Regions from separate parts of the Fictibacillus halophilus genome, predicted to be linked through region 3. Evidence: riboswitches for the same ligand, from Rfam matches in the RefSeq annotation. Region 3 holds a riboswitch; each other region holds the start of a gene.

Region 1 (6,517 bases), on a different contig from region 3:
TCTTCACTCATCGCCATCGTTGGCGTTCTTATGCTGATTCCATATATCTGTCTGCAGCTGAGTGGTATTCAAGATACGCTACAGGTTGCTGGGACAGGCTTTATAAATGTTAAAGTGGTCGTGATCACCTCTTTCTTGCTTGTTGCACTATATACATTTTTCAGTGGAATCAAAGGACCGACTTATACAGCAATCATAAAAGATGTTCTAGTATGGGCGATCATGTTATTCATGGTTGTATCTCTTCCAATCATGCACTTTGGTGGCTGGAACCCCATGGTTGATAAAATCGTGACAGAGGCTCCTCATCTTTTAACGATTCCAGAATCAGGACCAAAAGGTGTGATGTGGTTCATTACAGCAGCTTTCGTGTCATCACTCGCTCTTTTTATGTGGGCACATGCAGCTACAGGTGTTTTCACAGCAAAAAGTGCAGATGCCATTCGAAAAAACGCACTGTATTTGCCGCTTTATAATATCGTTTTAATTCTAGTCGTATTCCTTGGTTTCATCGCCTTTCTAGTTTTACCAGATGGTACGGATCCAAGGTTTGCTCTTCTTGCATTGATCCAAACGTCTTATGGTGGAATTGGTCAGGGATTAGCGTACTCAACAATTGCACTTGCTTCACTTATTCCATGCTCCATCATGGCGATTGGTGCATCGAACCTTTTCGCAAACAACATCTACCGCGACCTCATCAATCCAAAAGTAAAAGGCGCAAAACTAACGATGATTACTCGCGGCATGGTTTTCGTTGTCATCGGACTCGCCTTATTGTTCGGTCTTGTGTTTCCGCAAGCTCTCGTTTCCCTACAGTTGCTTGGTGTATCGGGAATGGTACAGATTTTCCCAGCGATCGTTATCAGTTTGTTCTGGAGAAATCAATCTAGAGAAGCTACCATTATCGGTCTGATTGTCGGACTTGTTGTTACCTTCACAGTCTACTCAACAGGTACAAGTCTCGGAATCTATGAAGGTTTCTGGGGATTGATGGCTAACTTTGCAACGGTAGTCGTATTGAATCCAATCTTCATTAAAAAGGCGAAGCATTCATCAAACGCTGTAAAAGATTACTTGTTTGATCAGTCATCAAAAGAAGAACAACTTGTACGAAAAGGAGCATGACTTTTACTCTATAAATGAAAGAAGCTTGAGTCCGAAATTTTTCAGACTCAAGCTTTTTTAGTAACATCGGCAGAGCTATAAATCATTCAGTTCTTTTTTTACAATATCTAAAAGCACCGTGTTCTGATCGGTCTGAACCATCCCTTTATTCTCTCTATTATTTAGATAGTAAGGCAGTTCCAACACATCCTTTAGTCTTCCTTCCGTTAAGAATGGCGTAGTCACTTTTAATTGGATATCATCACGCTGTAAAGGTAGTGTTGAAGCGAGGATATAACCCCAATCCACACCCGTCTTGTTTGAGAAATTATGAAAGGGAATCGTGAAAAGTCCACATTCTTTTAACGTCTTTTCAATGCTCCACATATATTCTGGCATCAGGTTGACGGTCGAACAAGCAATGGATAGAACACCACCAGGGTTTAAGTGTTCCTTTAACTCATGATAAAACTCTAAAGAAAACAATCGGGATAGACTTGGACACTTTTCCGTGGGCTCTGGTATATCCACAATGATTACGTCCCAAGCTTCTAGGCTTTGTTCCACAAAACTTCTACCATCTTGAATCATAGTTCTCACTTTATGATGATTTAATGCACCTTCATTGAATGCCACCAAACGATCGAAGCTTTTTCCAAGGTCCATCATCTCTGCATCAATATCGACTGCAATAATTTCGTCAACTTCTTCATAGCGTAAAGCTTCTCGGACACTGATTCCGCCTCCGCCACCGATGATTAAGATACGTCTAACCTCTTTTGCAGCTGCCATCGGAACATGTACGATCACTTCGGCATACTCATTCTCATCTTCTTTCGTACCAAACATGATTTCACCATTGCTATAGACCCATACTTCTTCTCCTACTTCGACTAATGCAATTTTTTGTGTAGATGTATGAAACGTTTGAATCACTCTAAAGTTTTGGTTGGGTCTCTGACCATCATTTATATAAGATATAACAGACCCGTTTCCCCATAGAATCCAGTATAAGTAGACACTTGCTTCTATTATAAAAACTGCGGCTGCACCAACCGTTAGCCACATGAGTTCATCCACTATGAACACTCCTTATTTTTCAACAAGCTTTATTCTCATTCTTATTCATTTATCCGGCATGTGGTGTTGAAAAACTTGTACATAAGCAAAATTTAGGCATCTGCATAGACTAATGCGACAATCACTTTTTGGAGGTTATCTTATGAGTTATATGAATCCACAACAACAGCAGCAAGGCAGCGGTCAACAGCAGAGTGATGGGCAGCAGCAAGCTCTTCAACTATCTCTGCAACTCATTAAAGAAGCCGTTGCTGGCGAAAGAGAAGATCAATTATTTTACGAATACTTAATTTCTGAAGCACCTACGAACGAAGAAAAATTAATCATTGCTTCCATTCGCGATGATGAGAAACGACATAACAAGCTTTTCAGAATGATCTACAAAGATCTCACCGGTCAAGAAGTTCCACCTGTGAACGGAGAAGAGTTTCAAAAACCAAAAACCTATAAAGACGGTCTTGTAAAAGCTTTGTTTGGGGAACTTGCTGCTGTCGAAAAATATCGTGTCATTCGCCAAGGACTTCCTAATACGTATTATCGAGACATTCTTTTTAACATCATTACAGATGAGATCAAACACAGTGCAAAGTACAACTATTTATATACGTTAAACAGTCAACCAAGTTCTCCTCGTTCTGTTCAACAAGCACACCGAATGCCACAAACAGAGAGCATAGCGGATCAATGGGTTTCGTACATTGACCCACTTGTCAAAAGAGCGTTAAAAGAGACGGAAGAAGGCATTAATCTTACTCATCTCTATCAGGAATTTATTTTATCTGGTGTTCTTGTTGGTCAAGGGTTCACACCTCAACAAGCAATTGAACAAGTAGAAGAGTGGGAAAAAACAGGAGAATCTCAGCTATTGAAAAAGAGCAAGATGATGGGAAACCAAGTAAGATAGGGGAAGAGAGGGATGGAATCTACACAAATATATTCAAAGCCTTTTATTGGCGATCAATTTCCGGAAATGACGGTTCATACAACCCTTGGGGATCTTGTCCTACCAACAAGCTATCAAGGTCATTGGTTTGTCCTCTTTAGCCATCCAGGTGACTTTACACCCGTGTGTACAACAGAGTTTGTTGCGTTCCAAAAGCTCATGCCAGAGTTTAGAAAACTAAACACTTACTTAATCGGATTATCTGTAGAACAAGTGTACTCTCACATAAAGTGGATTGAATGGATACAGCAGAACTTGAAAGTAGAGATTACTTTTCCGATTATAGCGGATAGTCTTGGCAAGATTGCTACTAGACTTGGAATGATCCATCCTACCATGGGAACAAGAACGGTGAGAAGTGTTTATATCGTTGATCCGACAGGTAAAATTCGTCTTATTCTTACGTATCCCGAAAATGTCGGCCGTAATATCAACGAAATTCTAAGAGCGGTGAAGGCGTTGCAGACAGCAGATAGAAATAAAGCAGCAACACCTGCAAACTGGCCGAAAAATGAACTAGTCGGAGACCGTCTGATCGTTCCCGCACCTACAACCGTACAAGAAGCGAAAAAACGGGCAGAACAAGCACAGGCCGGAGAGATCGAATGCTACGATTGGTGGTTATGCACAAAACCTCTTCATGATAGATAAAGAGCAGCCTTGAGTAAGGCTGCTCTCTTTATGTCCACATATTCACTATGCAGTTTTAATTTTAACGATAAAATAATAATACTTATACATCACAACAAGGATTAAGATCACTCTTGCGACCATGCTGTCTGTAAGGATAAAAGTAATCAAGATCATCGAGTCTGAAAACAGGCTAATCATGATCTTTTTCTTTTTTGTCAGTGAGCGATTTCTTACAAAATCATCTAGATGTTTTTTATAAATGTCGGTTCCTTTAAACCACATTTCAAACTTTTTTGAACCTTTTACGAAAAAATAAGACGCGAGTAATAAGAGTGGTGTTGTAGGAAGCAACGGCAACACAATTCCAATCACACCTAAACCAAGGAAAAAGAACCCCAATGCTACAAATATGATGTTTTTTATTTTCATTGGAATTCTCACTTCCTTTTTCTTATAAAGTTCCTGTTACGTTTTTATATAACAAACGCCGTTCTTTCCTTAGTGGAGCTCCTTTAAAGAATGCTACTTCTTCTTCTGTCTCAGGAATGACACTTGGTACCGGAAACGGCTTACCGTTTTGATCGATGGCGACCATCGTTAAGATCGATGTGGTATTCAGCGTTCTATTTCCCGTCTCTAGATTTTGACACTCTACTTTTACGTAAACTTCCATCGACGTTCTTCCAGTTGAGATCACTACACCTTCTAATATGAGGATGTCTCCCACTTTAGCTGACGATAAGAAGTTTACATTATCAATGGATGCGGTGACAACCACTTTCTTGCTGTGCTTCATGGCGGCAATCGCTGCGATCTCATCAATGTACGATAAAACGGTACCGCCAAATATTGTTCCCATGTGATTCGTATCAGGGGGCAATACCAACTTTGTTTGAATCGTTCTTGAGACGTTTGCTGATAACTGCTGTTCCATACCATTCCCTCTTTCTGAAGCTTGCAAGCTCCTCTTTTTTTTGAGGGAGTTAGTGAACAAAGAAAAAAACCCATCACAAAAGACGGGTACGTAAGAATACATAACAGAATCATCTATTAAATATCCCTCGTCCTATCTTCCCAACTCCCGAAGAAGATCAACGCTATAAAGATGGCAGGTCTCCTGACTCGTGCATCAGCCTACTCTAAGCCCTTCCCGCCAGATAGACAGTGGTTTTGCTTATTTCGTCAGCACTTACAGTTGCGGGTACAGTTCTGGTCTTACACCAGATTCCCTATTAAGTCTGTAACAGACACCATAATTATCGGATCTTATGAAATTATGAATCTATCTTATTGTACCACTAACAATTTTTACTTTTTACAAAACCTTTTATTCTTCTTCATATGAGGTTTAAAATCACCTGCTATGCTTATCTCAAAAGACTGGGGAGGTTTTCAAATGATACGTCCAACAGCATTAATCCTTACAGCTAACTATGGCAGCGGTCACGTTCAAGTCGCTAATGTTCTCGCTGAAGAACTAAAAAATAAAGGATATCAACCTGTTATCTCTGATTTATTTGGTGAGGCTCACCCTATCATGTCTCAAGTCACACAATCTATATTTATCAAGAGTTTTTCACACGGCTCTTCTTTTTATAAATGGTTCTATTATGGAACAAATAAATTAAATGCAAATACGATTACACAATTTTCTCGGTATTTAGGAAGAAAAAGATTCTTAGAATTGATCAATGAACACCAACCCCATTTTGTGATAACAACCTTTCCCCTTCATGCTGCTCCATTTCTTATAAAAAAATCACGGTTCAATATTCCCATCTATACCGTGATCACAGATTATTTCGCTCATCCTTTTTGGATCAATCCATCGATTGATCGGTATTTTGTTGCCTCCGACTCAGTTAAATACGGATTGATCAAACACGGTGTAGATAAAAATAAAATTACAGCTAGTGGCATCCCGATCCGTGCAGACTTTTACCGTCCGATTAATAGAGAAGAAGTGTTTACTGAATACGGAGTTACGCCAAGTAGTCGTGTAGTTACGATTTTAGCTGGTGCTCAAGGTGTGCTGAAAAACGTTAAGGTGCTCGCACAGCGTTTGCTGAAAGATCCATCATTGCGGGTGATTGTCGTTTGTGGCAAGAACAAAACGTTGTACCAAAAGTTAAAACCGCTTGCTGAACAATATTCAGACTCATTCCGATTATTTGGTTACGTAGAGAAGCTTCATGAGATTTTAAAGATCTCACATTGCTTAGTAACAAAGCCAGGAGGAATCTCTATTACTGAGGCTGCCGCAGTAAGAGTCCCCCTCCTCCTTTATAAGCCAGTTCCTGGTCAAGAAGGAGAAAATGCTAAGTATTTTGAAGAAAAAGGCGCTGCTTTTGTCGTTCATACTGTAGACGAAATCGTAAGTAATGTTCAGAAGTTATTTGATAACGAAGCTTTGCTGAGTAGCATGCAGAGAAATTTAGAGCTTATTCACCATTCTCACTCTTCCTCATTAATTGCTGACTATGTTATGGAAGAAGTACAAGAGCTGTATCAAGTTACACGTTAGGTTTTTAATGGATACAACATCTCACAGCGGTTAATTAGATAAAGGTTTCGTGAAAGAAGTTAGTTAATAAACATTACTTATACCTGGCGGGGTATAACGATTACTATTTCGAGAATTTTTTGAAATAATCCTAGAAATATCGGATTTATTCCGTTGAATTTTTCCGATTTTTAGGCGATTCTCGCCCATAAATCGGGTAGTCGACATACCTCGACAAGTACAAATTAGCC
Region 2 (6,517 bases), 230 kb from region 3:
CGGGCAAAGAGTTGCTTGCTCATAGCATCCATCAATTAAGTGAAAGAAGTGGAAAGCCCTTCATAAAACTTAATTGTGGTGCGGTTCCTGAGCATTTGTTTGAATCTGAACTATTCGGCTATTCTGAAGGAGCATTTACAGGAGCTAAAAAAGGCGGAAAGTTAGGTAAGTTTCAGCTTGCAGACGGGGGCACTCTATTCTTGGACGAGATCGGGGATCTACCTCAAAGCATGCAAATAAAATTGCTGCGTGTTCTTCAGGAAAAAGAAGTAGAGCCTGTAGGCGCTGTTCATACGCAAAAAGTAAACGTACGAGTGATTGCTGCTACAAATCGCCCGTTAGAGAGATTGATTAGTGAGAATACGTTTCGTGAAGACTTGTTTTATCGAATAAATGTGCTGCAAATTCAAATACCTCCACTTCGTGAGAGAAAAGAAGATATATGGCCACTCGCAGAAAATTTTATCAGATTGAACTGCGCTGAAACAGGTAAACGTATCTTGAGTATAGATGATGATGTAAAGGAAGCGTTCTTAGAATACAGCTGGCCAGGAAATGCGAGAGAACTTAAGAATTTTGTAGAAGCAGCCATCCAGCTTACTCATAGTGACCGATTATCGTTAGATGTTTTTCCGGATTTTTTAAAAGAAAAGCTTGGAATCAATAAAAAGCAGCTGACACTTAAAGAACACATTCAAGAAACTGAAAAAAATGTGATCTCTTACTATTTGGATACGATGGACGGGGATATAATGCGTGTCGCTAAACAACTAGGCATTGGTAAGACAAATCTTTATGATAAGATAAAAAAATATAACATTCGTTAATACAAAATTCTGTATTTCCGAAAAACCGGAATCAACGTCCGTTTTTTCGGAAAGTTTCATTATGTTAATTAAATACCGATTTTTACATGGCCTCTTTATTTAGTTTTGTAATTCTATACTCACAAAATTAAATGATCTCTGAACTTTTTCCGATTTATCGGAAAATTTAAAGGGTGTACCTTGCTTCTTATACCTTTCTGAAGTTGGCATGAAACTTGCAAATGAATTAAAGCGTGTATTACATTTGGAGAGGTGATGATGCTAAAAAAATGAAAGCGCTTCAAAAAAGTAAAATTGTTAGAATGGGGGAATTGAAATGGACATTATTATTATTTTATTATCATTATTCTTTTTAATGTTCGTAGCTTACAGAGGGTTCAGCGTTATTCTATTTGCACCGATCGCTGCATTGTTTGCTGTATTGCTTACTGAACCTGGTCACGTATTGCCTTTCTTTTCAGGCGTATTTATGGAGAAGATGGTTGGCTTCATTAAACTTTATTTCCCGGTTTTCTTACTAGGAGCTATTTTTGGAAAAGTTATCGAAATGTCAGGCTTTGCAAAATCGATCACTCAGTTTGTTATCAAACTGATCGGACCTGCAAGAGCGATGCTTGCCATCGTACTCGTTGGAGCGATTTTAACTTATGGTGGAGTATCTTTGTTTGTTGTTGCTTTTGCGCTCTACCCGTTTGCATCTGAACTTTTTAAACTTGCGGATATTCCTAAACGACTTATTCCCGGTACGATCGCACTAGGAGCTTTTACATTTACGATGGATGCTTTTCCTGGGAGTCCACAGATTCAAAATATTATTCCAACGTCTTTCTTTGGTACAACTACTTGGGCTGCACCGTGGCTCGGGTTTATCGGAGGAATGTTTGTTTTCATATTGGGTATGATCTACCTTGAGTGGAGACGTAGACAAGCGGCGGCAAAAGGTGAAGGATACGGAACAGGTCATACCAACGAGCCTGAAAAGCTGGATTCTGAAAATCTACCAAATGCTTTTATAGCGATTCTTCCACTTATTTTAGTAGGAGTGTTCAATAAATGGTTCACCGTCCTAATTCCTCAGTATTACGGAAAGACGTTTGATTTTTCTGCGATTGGTATGAAGAACGTGCCTGAGATTCAAATACCATCGCTTGCTGCTGTATGGGCAGTTGAAGGAGCTTTGATCATTGGTATCATTACAGTTCTCTTGTTCTCTTTCAAAAGAATTAAAAACAACTTTAATAAAGGGATCAATCTATCCATAGGCGGAGCGTTACTTGCTACATTAAATACAGCATCAGAGTATGGATTTGGTGGTGTAATCGCAGCACTGCCTGGCTTTACTGCAGTAAACTCGGCAATGTCGAATACAATCAAAGACCCGTTGATCAATGAAGCAGTTACGACTACGACGTTAGCTGGTATTACAGGATCTGCGTCTGGCGGAATGAGTATCGCACTCGCAACGATGAGTGAAACGTATATTGCACAAGCAGACAAACTTGGTATTGATACAGAAGTACTTCACCGTGTTGCTTCAATGGCGAGTGGTGGAATGGATACACTTCCGCACAACGGTGCTGTTATTACTTTGTTAGCCGTTACTGGTTTAACTCATAAACAAGCGTATATCGATATTTTTGCGATGACGATCATTAAAACGATCGCTGTGTTTGTAATCATAGGTTTGTATTATGGATTCGGTATCGTTTAAACTATTTTTCTAAGAAAGGAGTAATTATGCCATGAGAGCGTTCGTTGAGGGAAAAGTTGTCTTTATTACAGGAGCAGCCAGTGGAATTGGTTTGCAGTTAGCAAAGGCTTTTGCTGAACAAGGAGCAAAAGTCGTGATCAGTGATTTAAATGATGAGAAAGCAAAGGAATCTGCACAGCTGTTGGTTCAAGATGGTCTTGAAGCAATCGGACTTGGCTGTAATGTGACCAAGGAAGAAGATATAACAATAGCGTTGGACGAAACACTGAAACATTTCGGACGCATCGATGTCCTCATTAACAATGCAGGATTGCAGTATGTTTCTCCGCTTGAAGAGTTTCCGACTGAGAAGTTTCAGCAATTGATCAGTGTAATGCTTACGGCTCCATTTATAGCAACAAAACATGTGTTTCCCATCATGAAGAAACAAGGATTCGGACGTATCATAAATATGGCCTCCATAAATGGACTTGTAGGTTTTGCAGGAAAATCTGCATACAACAGTGCGAAGCATGGAGTTATCGGTCTAACGAAAGTAGCTGCCTTAGAGGGTGCACCTTTTGGAATAACGGTAAATGCGGTTTGCCCAGGGTATGTTGATACACCTCTTGTAAGAGGGCAATTAGAAGACCTGGCTAAAACGAGAAACGTTGAGTTAGAAAAAGTTTTGGAAGAAGTCATCTATCCGCTTGTTCCTCAGAAAAGATTGTTAGATGTTCAAGAGATTGCAGATTACACACTCTTTCTTTCAAGTGAAAATGCGAAAGGTGTTACAGGGCAAGCGATTGTTATCGATGGTGGCTATGTCGCGCAATAATAGATAGATAATCTATTGACATTCACTATATTTAGTGTCAAAGTATATAATACAAACCTATATATGGAGAAATCAGGTGCCGGAACATCCGGCTTAAAAGGGAATTCGGTTCAATGCCGAAGCTGTCCCCGCAACTGTAATTGTGGACGAAATGGAATAGCCACTGTACAGTCAGTTATTTAATATGGCTGCTGTATGGGAAGGCCCAAAGTAGGAAGAAGCAAAAGCCAGTAGACCTGCCTGAGAACTCCTATTTTCTTTTCCTCGGGGATTGGGAGAAAGAACTGCCGCTGTTTGATGCTGACGCTTGTCTGGCGAATACACGTGATTCTTTCACCCTCTTCCTGATGGAAGAGGGTTTTTATTATGACCTAAGGAGTGTATTAACTATGAAAATGACAACTGAAAACTCTTTGCTCGGGGAGTGGTTAAAGAGTTGTGTCGAAAATTTTCCGAACATACAAGCTGAATCTTTTTTAAAAAATGCGAAGAAATTGGAAAGTCGTTCACAAGAATCTAGCTCACTTTATAGACAGTTGATCATGGAAGCATTGAATGGTTTGAGTGCAGAGAACCCACAGTGGACGTTTGTGGCATCACAAATCTATTTAAGGCAGCTATATGAAGAAGTGATGCGTAATCGGGAAGAAACAGAAAAGCAACCATATACAAACCTCTATGGGCTGATTACGAAATTAGTAAGTTTGAATATCTATGATGATACTATTCTATCGGCGTACTCAAAGGAAGACTTGGAGAAAGCTGAAAACATGATGGATTCATCTAGAGATAAACTTTTTACATACATTGGACTTAAAACACTTGCGGATCGATACTTGGCAAAAGGGTTCAACCACGAAATTTACGAATTGCCACAAGAACGCTGGATGCTGATCGCCTTATTTTTAATGAGAGACGAGCATCCTACACATAGACTTCAATTCGTCGAAGAAGCATACTGGGCGCTCTCGAATCTCTATATGACGGTTGCAACCCCGACTTTAGCAAATGCAGGGAAGAGCTACGGGCAGCTTAGCTCTTGTTTCATTGATACGATCGACGATAGTTTAAGGGGAATCTTTGATTCTAATACAGATGCAGCAACCGTTTCAAAAGGTGGTGGCGGGCTTGGCATCTATCTCGGAAAAATTAGGGCTAGAGGTTCAGACATTAAAGGATTTAAGGGGAACTCATCAGGTGTAATACCGTGGATGAAGCAGTTAAATAACACGGCCGTGTCTGTAGATCAGCTTGGACAGAGGCAAGGCGCTATCGCCGTCTACCTGGATATTTGGCATAGTGACATCTTGGAGTTTTTAGATGCAAAGTTAAACAATGGTGATGAACGAATGAGAACACATGATCTTTTTACAGGTGTGTGTCTGCCAGACCTTTTCATGGAACGCGTAGAAAAACGTGAGGACTGGTATCTGTTCGATCCTCACGAGGTAAGAAAGATCAAAGGTTATTCTTTAGAAGATTTCTATGATGAAACGATTGGATCAGGAAGCTTTAGAGAAAAATATGCTGATTGTGTCAATGATGAGAGACTTTCAAAAAAATCTATTCCTGCTATTGAGATCATGAAACGAATCATGAAGTCGCAACTTGAAACCGGAACACCGTTCATGTTTTATCGTGATACTGTAAACCGGTTAAATCCAAATCCTCATAAAGGGATGGTCTATGCATCTAACCTGTGCACAGAGATTATGCAAAACATGTCTGCGACTGTTGTCACGTCAGAGGAAGCGGAGAATGGAGAAATCGTCATCAGAAAAACGCCAGGAGACTTTGTCGTTTGTAATCTATCTTCTCTTTCACTTGCTAAAGTGATCAATGACGACGTGTTAAAAAGAGTGATTGATATTCAAATCCGTATGCTTGATAACGTTATTGATCTTAATCGTATCGATGTGCCTCAAGCAGAACTTACAAATAAGAAGTACCGTGCAGTCGGTGTAGGAACATTTGGATGGCACCACCTTTTAGCGAAAGAGGGGATCAAGTGGGAAAGTGAAGAAGCTGTTTCGTATGCTGATACCCTTTATGAGACGATTAATTATCATGTAATCAATGCTAGTTGTGAGCTTGCGAAAGAAAAGGGAAGATATCCGGCGTTTTCAGGATCAGATTGGGAGACGGGGGCCTACTTTTCTAAGCGTAACTATTCCTCTGAAGAGTGGGAGAGTCTAATAGAAAGAGTCAATATGCATGGACTAAGGAATGGTTACCTCATTGCGGTTGCACCGAATTCATCAACGTCGATTATCGCAAATTCGACGCCGAGTGTGGATCCTATATTTAAAAGATTCTATTCAGAAGAAAAGAAGAACTATAAAATTCCTGTAACAGCACCTGATTTGAGTGCAGAAACAACATGGTTTTATAAATCTGCGTTTTTAATCGATCAAACATGGAGTATTGAACAGAACGCAGCTAGACAGAGGCACGTGGATCAGTCCATTTCGTTTAATCTCTATGTTAATCACAACATAAAGGCCAAAGAGTTGTTACACCTTCATATGTTGAGCTTTAAAAAAGGATTGAAGACAACCTATTACACTCGGTCTACGTCGATCGAGTTAGAAGGATGTGAAAGCTGTGAAAGTTAATATTCAACCACTCAAAGAGAGAAAAATCTATGATGTAGAAGCTCCTAATCGATCCACAGGTATCATCAATGGTAAGAGTTCCAACATTCTAAACTGGGACGATGTGAGATATAAATGGGCTTATCCACTATACAAAAACATGTTGGCTAATTTTTGGACACCGTTTGAGATCAACATGTCGAGTGACAGCAAACAATATGTTAGCTTGAGTGAAAAAGAACAAGATACGTTTAATAAGATTATAGGTTTATTGGCATTCTTAGATAGTGTTCAAACGGATTATTCGAGCAAAGTAGCAGCATATTTAACAGATTCAAGCCTTGCTGCACTAATGGCCACTCTATCGTTCCAAGAAGTGGTTCATAATCAGTCATATTCGTACGTTTTGTCCTCTCTAGTACCGAAGTCTAAGCAGGATGAAATATTTGAATACTGGAAAACAGATGCCGTGCTAAGAGAGAGAAATGATTTCATTGTAGAAGGCTATGAGGAATTTATTCATAACCCTACGCCTCAAACATTTTTGAAATCTATTGTTTATGACGTA
Region 3 (6,517 bases):
ACGGGCGAAGCTTCGTTTCATTCGTCTTAGTGTAAAAATGTTTAACCTTCAAAAATTCTTTATCATTAATATAAGGAGTAATCGGAAAATCATGGACTTCTCTCGCAATCTCTACAAGATGATCTTCTAACGTACTAATTTTTAGATTCCTAACATTCATGATCTCCTCTAGAGATTTGTTGTTAGTTAACATTCTATAGGTTAGCGATGCAGATTTAGTTAATGCTGGAGCTTCTGTAAATGAGCCTATTAAAGAATGCAACATAGGAAAATTTATCTTTTCATAAGCTATCTTGTGTATAAGAGAGTGCAAGACTGCCCTGAAACGGAGGACTATCTCTTCCTGACTCGCGCCTTCAATCCGTGATAACTGCTCAAAAGTACTGCCTATTCTATTGTAGCCAGACAGTTTTTTAACGAATAGCTGAGCTGATACTGAATCATGTTCTAACAGTACTTGAGATAACTCTTGATAAAGTTTTTCCGCTTGAATCTTTCTTTCTGATTCGGTTTTTGGAAAAACTGATTTAACTTTTTGGATCACTGAGAAGTCCCTTATGACCGGTGAATAATTAGAATGACCATAAAGAGAATTGGATAGAGCTTGTACATATAGCGTAATGACTTGCCAACATGAAGTCTCTATTGAGGCATATTTTAATCCGTTTAAATGATTTAAGGATGATAATCTACCACTCTCACTCCTAAGAACTTGTTCACCCTTTTCAGTAAGGATATAAACATGTTCTTCTAATGCCTTCATATATTTTTCTTTTACAAGGCTTTCTATTGATGCAGTAAAAGTGTCATGGGCCATGCCCTTGAAAGCGGCATAATAGCGTTCTATTCCAAACCATTGGCTGTCGGACAAAGACTGCGCTGTCTTCTTTCCTGTAACCATATAATAGACGCCCGAGCTTTTTCTACTACCGTTTATTTTTCCAAAGATATCTAATAAAACAACATGACAAATATCTATAATAAATCACCACACTTTATCATATAATCTATCTTATCAGATTTAAGGAAATTTAAGAGTAAAAGTGTTATATTAAGAGGAAGATTGGGAATAAAAGATATGACGAGGTCCTAATTTTCTATTGAAATGTAGAGGGATACTTATTACAATATGATTAGTAGACCCTTAATTTAAAATGGTTAAATATGTAAGCGGGTATTTTTTCAATTCCTTAGGAGGTATTCATTATGCCAAAGTATACGATTGTTGACAAAGAAACTTGTATCGCATGTGGAGCATGCGGAGCTGCAGCACCAGACATTTACGATTATGACGACGAAGGAATTGCGTTTGTAACTCTAGACGATAACCAAGGAATCGTTGAAATTCCAGATGTATTGTTAGAAGATATGCAAGATGCATTCGAAGGCTGTCCTACAGACTCCATCAAAGTATCTGATGAGTCATTCGATGGTGATGCATTAAAATTTGAATAGTTTTAATCTTACCTGGAACCCTCTTTCATTTAGAGGGTTTTTATTTATTTTATTAAGGATGATTCTCATTGTCAATTAGTTTTCTTACATTTTGAAACCGCTATCTTAAAAATCATTGTTGTACCTATCGTCAGAATGTGATAAATTATCAAAATATTGATGCTATTCATAAAGATAGACAAGGGGTGGAACTGTGACAGCAACCGTATTAGTCTGTGATGGAATAACGAGTGAAGGTGTTGAACCGTTAGTAAAGCTTGAAGGTGTTGAACTGATCTTCGGAAAACTTGACGAAATCACTCAACCAGAGAACATTCAAGGAATCATGGTAAGAAGTGCAACAAAGATTACTGAAGATGTTTTGAATCAGCTGCCAGCGCTTCAGATCATCGCACGAGCTGGAGTTGGTGTAGATAATATCGATCTGAACGCAGCGACAAAAAGAGGTGTGCTCGTCGTAAATGCACCTGAAGGAAACACCATTTCAACAGCAGAACATACATGGGCCATGATGATGGCATTGGTCCGCAACATCCCACAAGCCAATCAATCTGTCAAACAAGGTGAATGGAACCGTAAAAAGTATACCGGTCAAGAACTTTACCAAAAAACGCTTGGAATCGTAGGTATGGGAAGAATCGGCTCTGAACTTGCAAAACGCGCGAAAAGCTTCTCCATGAACGTACTCGTTTTTGATCCTTATTTTCCGAAAGAAAAACAAAAAGAATTATCCGTTACTTCTGTTGATCTTGATACGTTAATCCAACAGAGTGACATTATCACCGTTCATACCCCGCTTACAAAAGATACCCATAAACTATTAAATTTTGATAACTTAAAATACGCTAAAAAAGGTGCGTTCATCTTAAACTGTGCTCGCGGTGGCATCATCGATGAGGAAGCTCTTCTACATTACTTAGATAATGATCATCTATCTGGCTGTGCCCTTGACGTCTTTGAACAAGAACCACCCGTCAGCCGCTCTTTAGTCGATCACCCTAAAGTAATTGTTACACCTCACATTGCTGCATCCACGGTGCAAGCGCAAAAGAATGTCGCCTATATGGCGAGCGATGAGATTCGGTCTCATTTTTTACATCAACCTTTAAAACATGCGGTAAACTTTCCTTCGTTATCAAAAGATACGTATGAGAAGCTGATTGCTTATTATGACTTCTCAAATCTTCTAGGTTCCTTTACGACTCAGTTCTTTAAAGAACCTGTTTCAGAGATTTCGATCGGTTATGGTGGATCATTATCTGAAACGGATACAACATCTCTTACACGCAGTTTTTTGTGTGGCTTCTTAAAAACGAGATTAGACCGTCCTGTTAACGATGTAAACAGCATGGTGGCCGCGAAGGAACAAGGAATTGTAGTCGGTGAAAAGCACGGAACAGACGATCATGGTTATCCGAATATCATCCATGTAAAAGTCACAGGTCTGAACACAACATTTACCCTTTCAGCGACGCTCGTTAAAGGCTTTGGAGGCAGAATCATCAAGTTGAACGGTTATACAGTTGATTTTGTACCACAAGGTTCTCTTCTTTACATCGAACATCGTGACACTCCAGGAATTATCGGAAAAGTAGGAGCTTTCTTAGGAGAACGCAACATAAATATCGCAACGATGCACGTTGGCCGTAAATCAGCTGGCGGTGAAGCCATGATGGTTCTTACATTTGACACGCAACTTCCTGAATCTACTCAGAAAGAACTCGCGAGTATTGAGGATCTTCTCGTGTGTAAGCCTTTGGATCTGTAAAAAAGAAATAGTAAAAAGCTCTGCATGAAATTCTGCAGAGCTTTTTTAGTATGCTTAACCCAGTTGTACCTCTTTTCTTTCCCCATCCTTAAAAGTCATCAACTTAGTGTAACCGATCTCTTTCGCTAGCTTTATCGAAGCCTCGTAATTCTCTCCAACTTGGTGAGGTTCATGAGCATCTGAAGAGAGTACGATCGGTATCCCTTTTTTATAGCAAAGTGATAGAAGTTCTGGCTCTGGATAAATTCGTCCGACAGGTTTTCTTAGACCCGCAGATGAAATTTCTACACATGTTTTTGAATTTTGTAACGCATTCGTGATGCGCTCATACTGTTCGAAGAGAAATTCTTGATCAGTCGGGACATATTTAAAGATCTTGACTAGATCGATATGTCCAACAATATCAAATAGATTTGATTCTGCAAGTGTTACAATTTGATCATAGTACGAACGATACGTTTCATAAAGATCACGACGATCCCACTCTTTTCGGTATTCTGCAAGGTCTATCCCAAAATCATCGACCCAATGCACAGATCCGATCACATAATCGAAAGGATAGGCCTTTATAAAAGCCTCCATCTCAGCGTGTCTACCTGGCGTATAATCCATTTCAATCGACATGCGAACGTCCATCCCTAATTGGTCGGCACGCTTAAACAGATTCACATAATCGTCCATCTTGTAATAACGTCTTTCTTCCATCCATGGTTTTGATACGATGTTTTTTGTTTCATAAAAGTGATAAGCGTGTTCAGAGATCCCAAACTCTTGTATTCCCTTCTCTTTTGCTGTGTCTACAAACTGTTTTAGATAATCAATCGTCAATGTCCCTTTTTCGAGATGAGAATGGTAATCTGTTAGCATATTAATCTCCTTTTTAAAACGTTTTACCATATGTACCATGAAATCATTGTTCGTTCAAGTGTTTATGCTCCCAATTTACCTCCGATAAATAGGACGCTTAAGCACATCATTAAAAAGATCACAGCAAAAAAACGGTTCAGATAATCTCGCATTTTGTCCTCCTAGGTAAAAGTAAAATCAACTTTATCATCCTATTCAGCTTTTCAACTTTTTGAACCGGTTTTTAAAGAAAAAAAGCTCCCTATTCAAAGGCAGCTTTTTGACTAACATCCTTATTTATATAATTTTCCATCACATATAGAAGTGGTTTGTAAAGAACGATAAAGAAAACCACGTTACCAATTGCATGATTCAAATCAAAGGGGAGACTCGCTAAGTAATACGGCCAGAACTTCTGCATGATGATTCCGCCAAAGAGAACGGACATGATAAAACCAAACAGAAAGCCACAGAAGCCAGCATAGATAGTGAGCAACAACCAAGGAATCTTATGTCGGTATCTTCCTAGGTATGCACTCATTACGGCGATCAGCCCCCAAGCGAACATCTGACCGAACGTCCACAAGCCGTGCCCTAAAAAAAGGTTGGTTGTAATCGTACTTAATATCGCAAGTAAGAGCCCTTGAGCTGGCCCGAGTACGAATGAAGCAAGAATGAGTATCGTTGTATTCGGCTGAACATTCGGTATCATAGCAAAGGCGATTCTACCCACTGTTAATATCGCAGCTAGTAATGCAATGATCGTTATTCTTTTTACCGTAAGCTTATTCATACTTGTGAAGGTCAAATTCTACGACATCGCCAGGTTTTAACGTAATATCCTTAGCACCCTTCATCGCTTCTTCACCGTTAACAGAAAAGAACCAAGATGTTTTGTCCTGTTCGCTCCCAGCCACTCCTTCAATACTGCTTATAAATGCTCCATCGTATTGTGTTTCAATCTTAAAGTTATCTTGCATCACGTCCATGATCGTTTCATCTTTTGCAATCTCGATTTTCTTTTCGGTAACCTTTTCTTTTCCGTTATCTTTTGTGATCTGAACCGTTACTTGCTCTTTTTTCGTTTCTTCTTGTTTAGGCTGATCAGCTGTTTCCTTCGTTTCAGTCGTTCCACAGCCCACCAACATCATCATCATTGTTGCTAATACTAAAAGTAATTTTTTCATGATTTACCTCTTTCTGTTATAAAAACGCTTTGTTTGATACTACAATTTACTTTACGCAACTAAAAAAATCCCCTTCAGCTACGAAGGAGATTAATAGTATACAGGCAGAAAACAGCAACCGGCCCCGGTACTGTTAAACACCCCCCTATCCTCGTAGGTCATGTCATGTAACAAACAGGCAGGTCTCCTGGCTCTTGATCATCGTCTCCTAACGCCTTCCCGTTTTCACAGTGGCGATATTTTAGGATTCTCACAATTACAGTGGCGGGACCGCAACGGAATCTAACCGTTTTCCCTATTAAGCTCGTCCTATAAAGGACTGCACCTGTTTAACACTTATGAAATTTTATAAATCACAATTCCTATTATAAACTTATTGGAGAAATTTGTGAAATCATTTTTAAAAACTGCTCTTGTTCCTTATGAAACAAGATTAATCGGGACGTATTGCTAATTTATTTCAACGTTCGCGGAATAACGAAAGAAAATGTCGTTCCTTCATTATTCTTACTATGCACGCTGATCTGACCACCATGTGCTTCCACAATGTTTCTTGCGATGGCAAGTCCAAGTCCCGTTCCACCTGATTTTCCTCTTGTTCTTGCTTTATCACCTTTATAGAAACGTTCGAAAACAAATGGCAGATCTTCTTCTTTTATGCCGGTTCCATTATCTTTGACAAAGAATTTCACGTTCTGATCGCTCACTTCTACAGTCAGGATTACAAAACCGCCTTGAGAAGTATGACGAATCGCATTGTCGATTAAATTCGTTAAGACCTGTTCAATCCGGTCTGGGTCGATATCCATCTCCTCTTGCAGACTTTTGAGATCTTTCTTAAACTCCAGATTTAATTGAATCTCTCTGTCTTTTGCTGGACCTTGAAATTTTCGCACGATCCTTTCTGCAAAAGGTATGATCGGAAGAGAGCTATAATGAAGCTTCATATGACCTGCTTCTAATCTTGCGAGATCGAGAAGTTCGTTAACTAGTCTTCCCATCCGTTTCGATTCGTCTAAGATGATTCCTGCTAATTCTTTCTTCTCTTCTTCAGATTCTGCGATATCATCTACGATCGCTTCACTATATCCTTGAAGCATAGCAATCGGCGTCTTCAATTCATGTGAAACGTTCGCTACAAAATCTTCTCTAAGCTTGTCCATACGTCGTTCTTCCGTCATATCACGAAGAACAGCTACTGCTCCCCGTATTAAAGATTGGTCATACAGAGGCGTCATTACAACTACCCACGAACGGCCTT

What was found. Region 3 has a riboswitch for cobalamin ahead of I5J82_RS09510 (DUF4430 domain-containing protein). Riboswitches for the same ligand answer to the same signal wherever they lie in the genome.
Region 1: another riboswitch for cobalamin. It lies ahead of I5J82_RS18160 (acyl-CoA thioesterase); the one in region 3 lies ahead of I5J82_RS09510 (DUF4430 domain-containing protein).
Region 2: another riboswitch for cobalamin. It lies ahead of I5J82_RS10740 (ribonucleoside-diphosphate reductase subunit alpha); the one in region 3 lies ahead of I5J82_RS09510 (DUF4430 domain-containing protein).

The regions. Positions count from the first base shown of each region.
Region 1 is NZ_JAEACF010000002.1:172,912-179,428, forward strand. Features, by position in the region: gene I5J82_RS18135 (sodium:solute symporter family protein) at 1-1,128, shown strand, start outside; gene I5J82_RS18140 (spermidine synthase) at 1,204-2,187, opposite strand; gene I5J82_RS18145 (ferritin-like domain-containing protein) at 2,330-3,091, shown strand; gene I5J82_RS18150 (peroxiredoxin) at 3,104-3,781, shown strand; gene I5J82_RS18155 (YbaN family protein) at 3,827-4,192, opposite strand; gene I5J82_RS18160 (acyl-CoA thioesterase) at 4,215-4,697, opposite strand; cobalamin riboswitch at 4,854-5,033, opposite strand; gene I5J82_RS18165 (MGDG synthase family glycosyltransferase) at 5,160-6,287, shown strand.
Region 2 is NZ_JAEACF010000001.1:2,046,648-2,053,164, reverse strand. Features, by position in the region: gene I5J82_RS10755 (sigma-54 interaction domain-containing protein) at 1-827, shown strand, start outside; gene I5J82_RS10750 (GntP family permease) at 1,144-2,538, shown strand; gene I5J82_RS10745 (3-hydroxybutyrate dehydrogenase) at 2,570-3,355, shown strand; cobalamin riboswitch at 3,413-3,613, shown strand; gene I5J82_RS10740 (ribonucleoside-diphosphate reductase subunit alpha) at 3,745-5,970, shown strand; gene I5J82_RS10735 (ribonucleotide-diphosphate reductase subunit beta) at 5,972-6,517, shown strand, end outside.
Region 3 is NZ_JAEACF010000001.1:1,817,238-1,823,754, forward strand. Features, by position in the region: gene I5J82_RS09485 (YpbB family protein) at 1-901, opposite strand, end outside; gene I5J82_RS09490 (ferredoxin) at 1,207-1,455, shown strand; gene serA (phosphoglycerate dehydrogenase) at 1,649-3,223, shown strand; gene I5J82_RS09500 (histidinol-phosphatase) at 3,278-4,090, opposite strand; gene I5J82_RS09505 (ECF transporter S component) at 4,332-4,862, opposite strand; gene I5J82_RS09510 (DUF4430 domain-containing protein) at 4,855-5,256, opposite strand; cobalamin riboswitch at 5,417-5,600, opposite strand; gene I5J82_RS09515 (ATP-binding protein) at 5,712-6,517, opposite strand, start outside.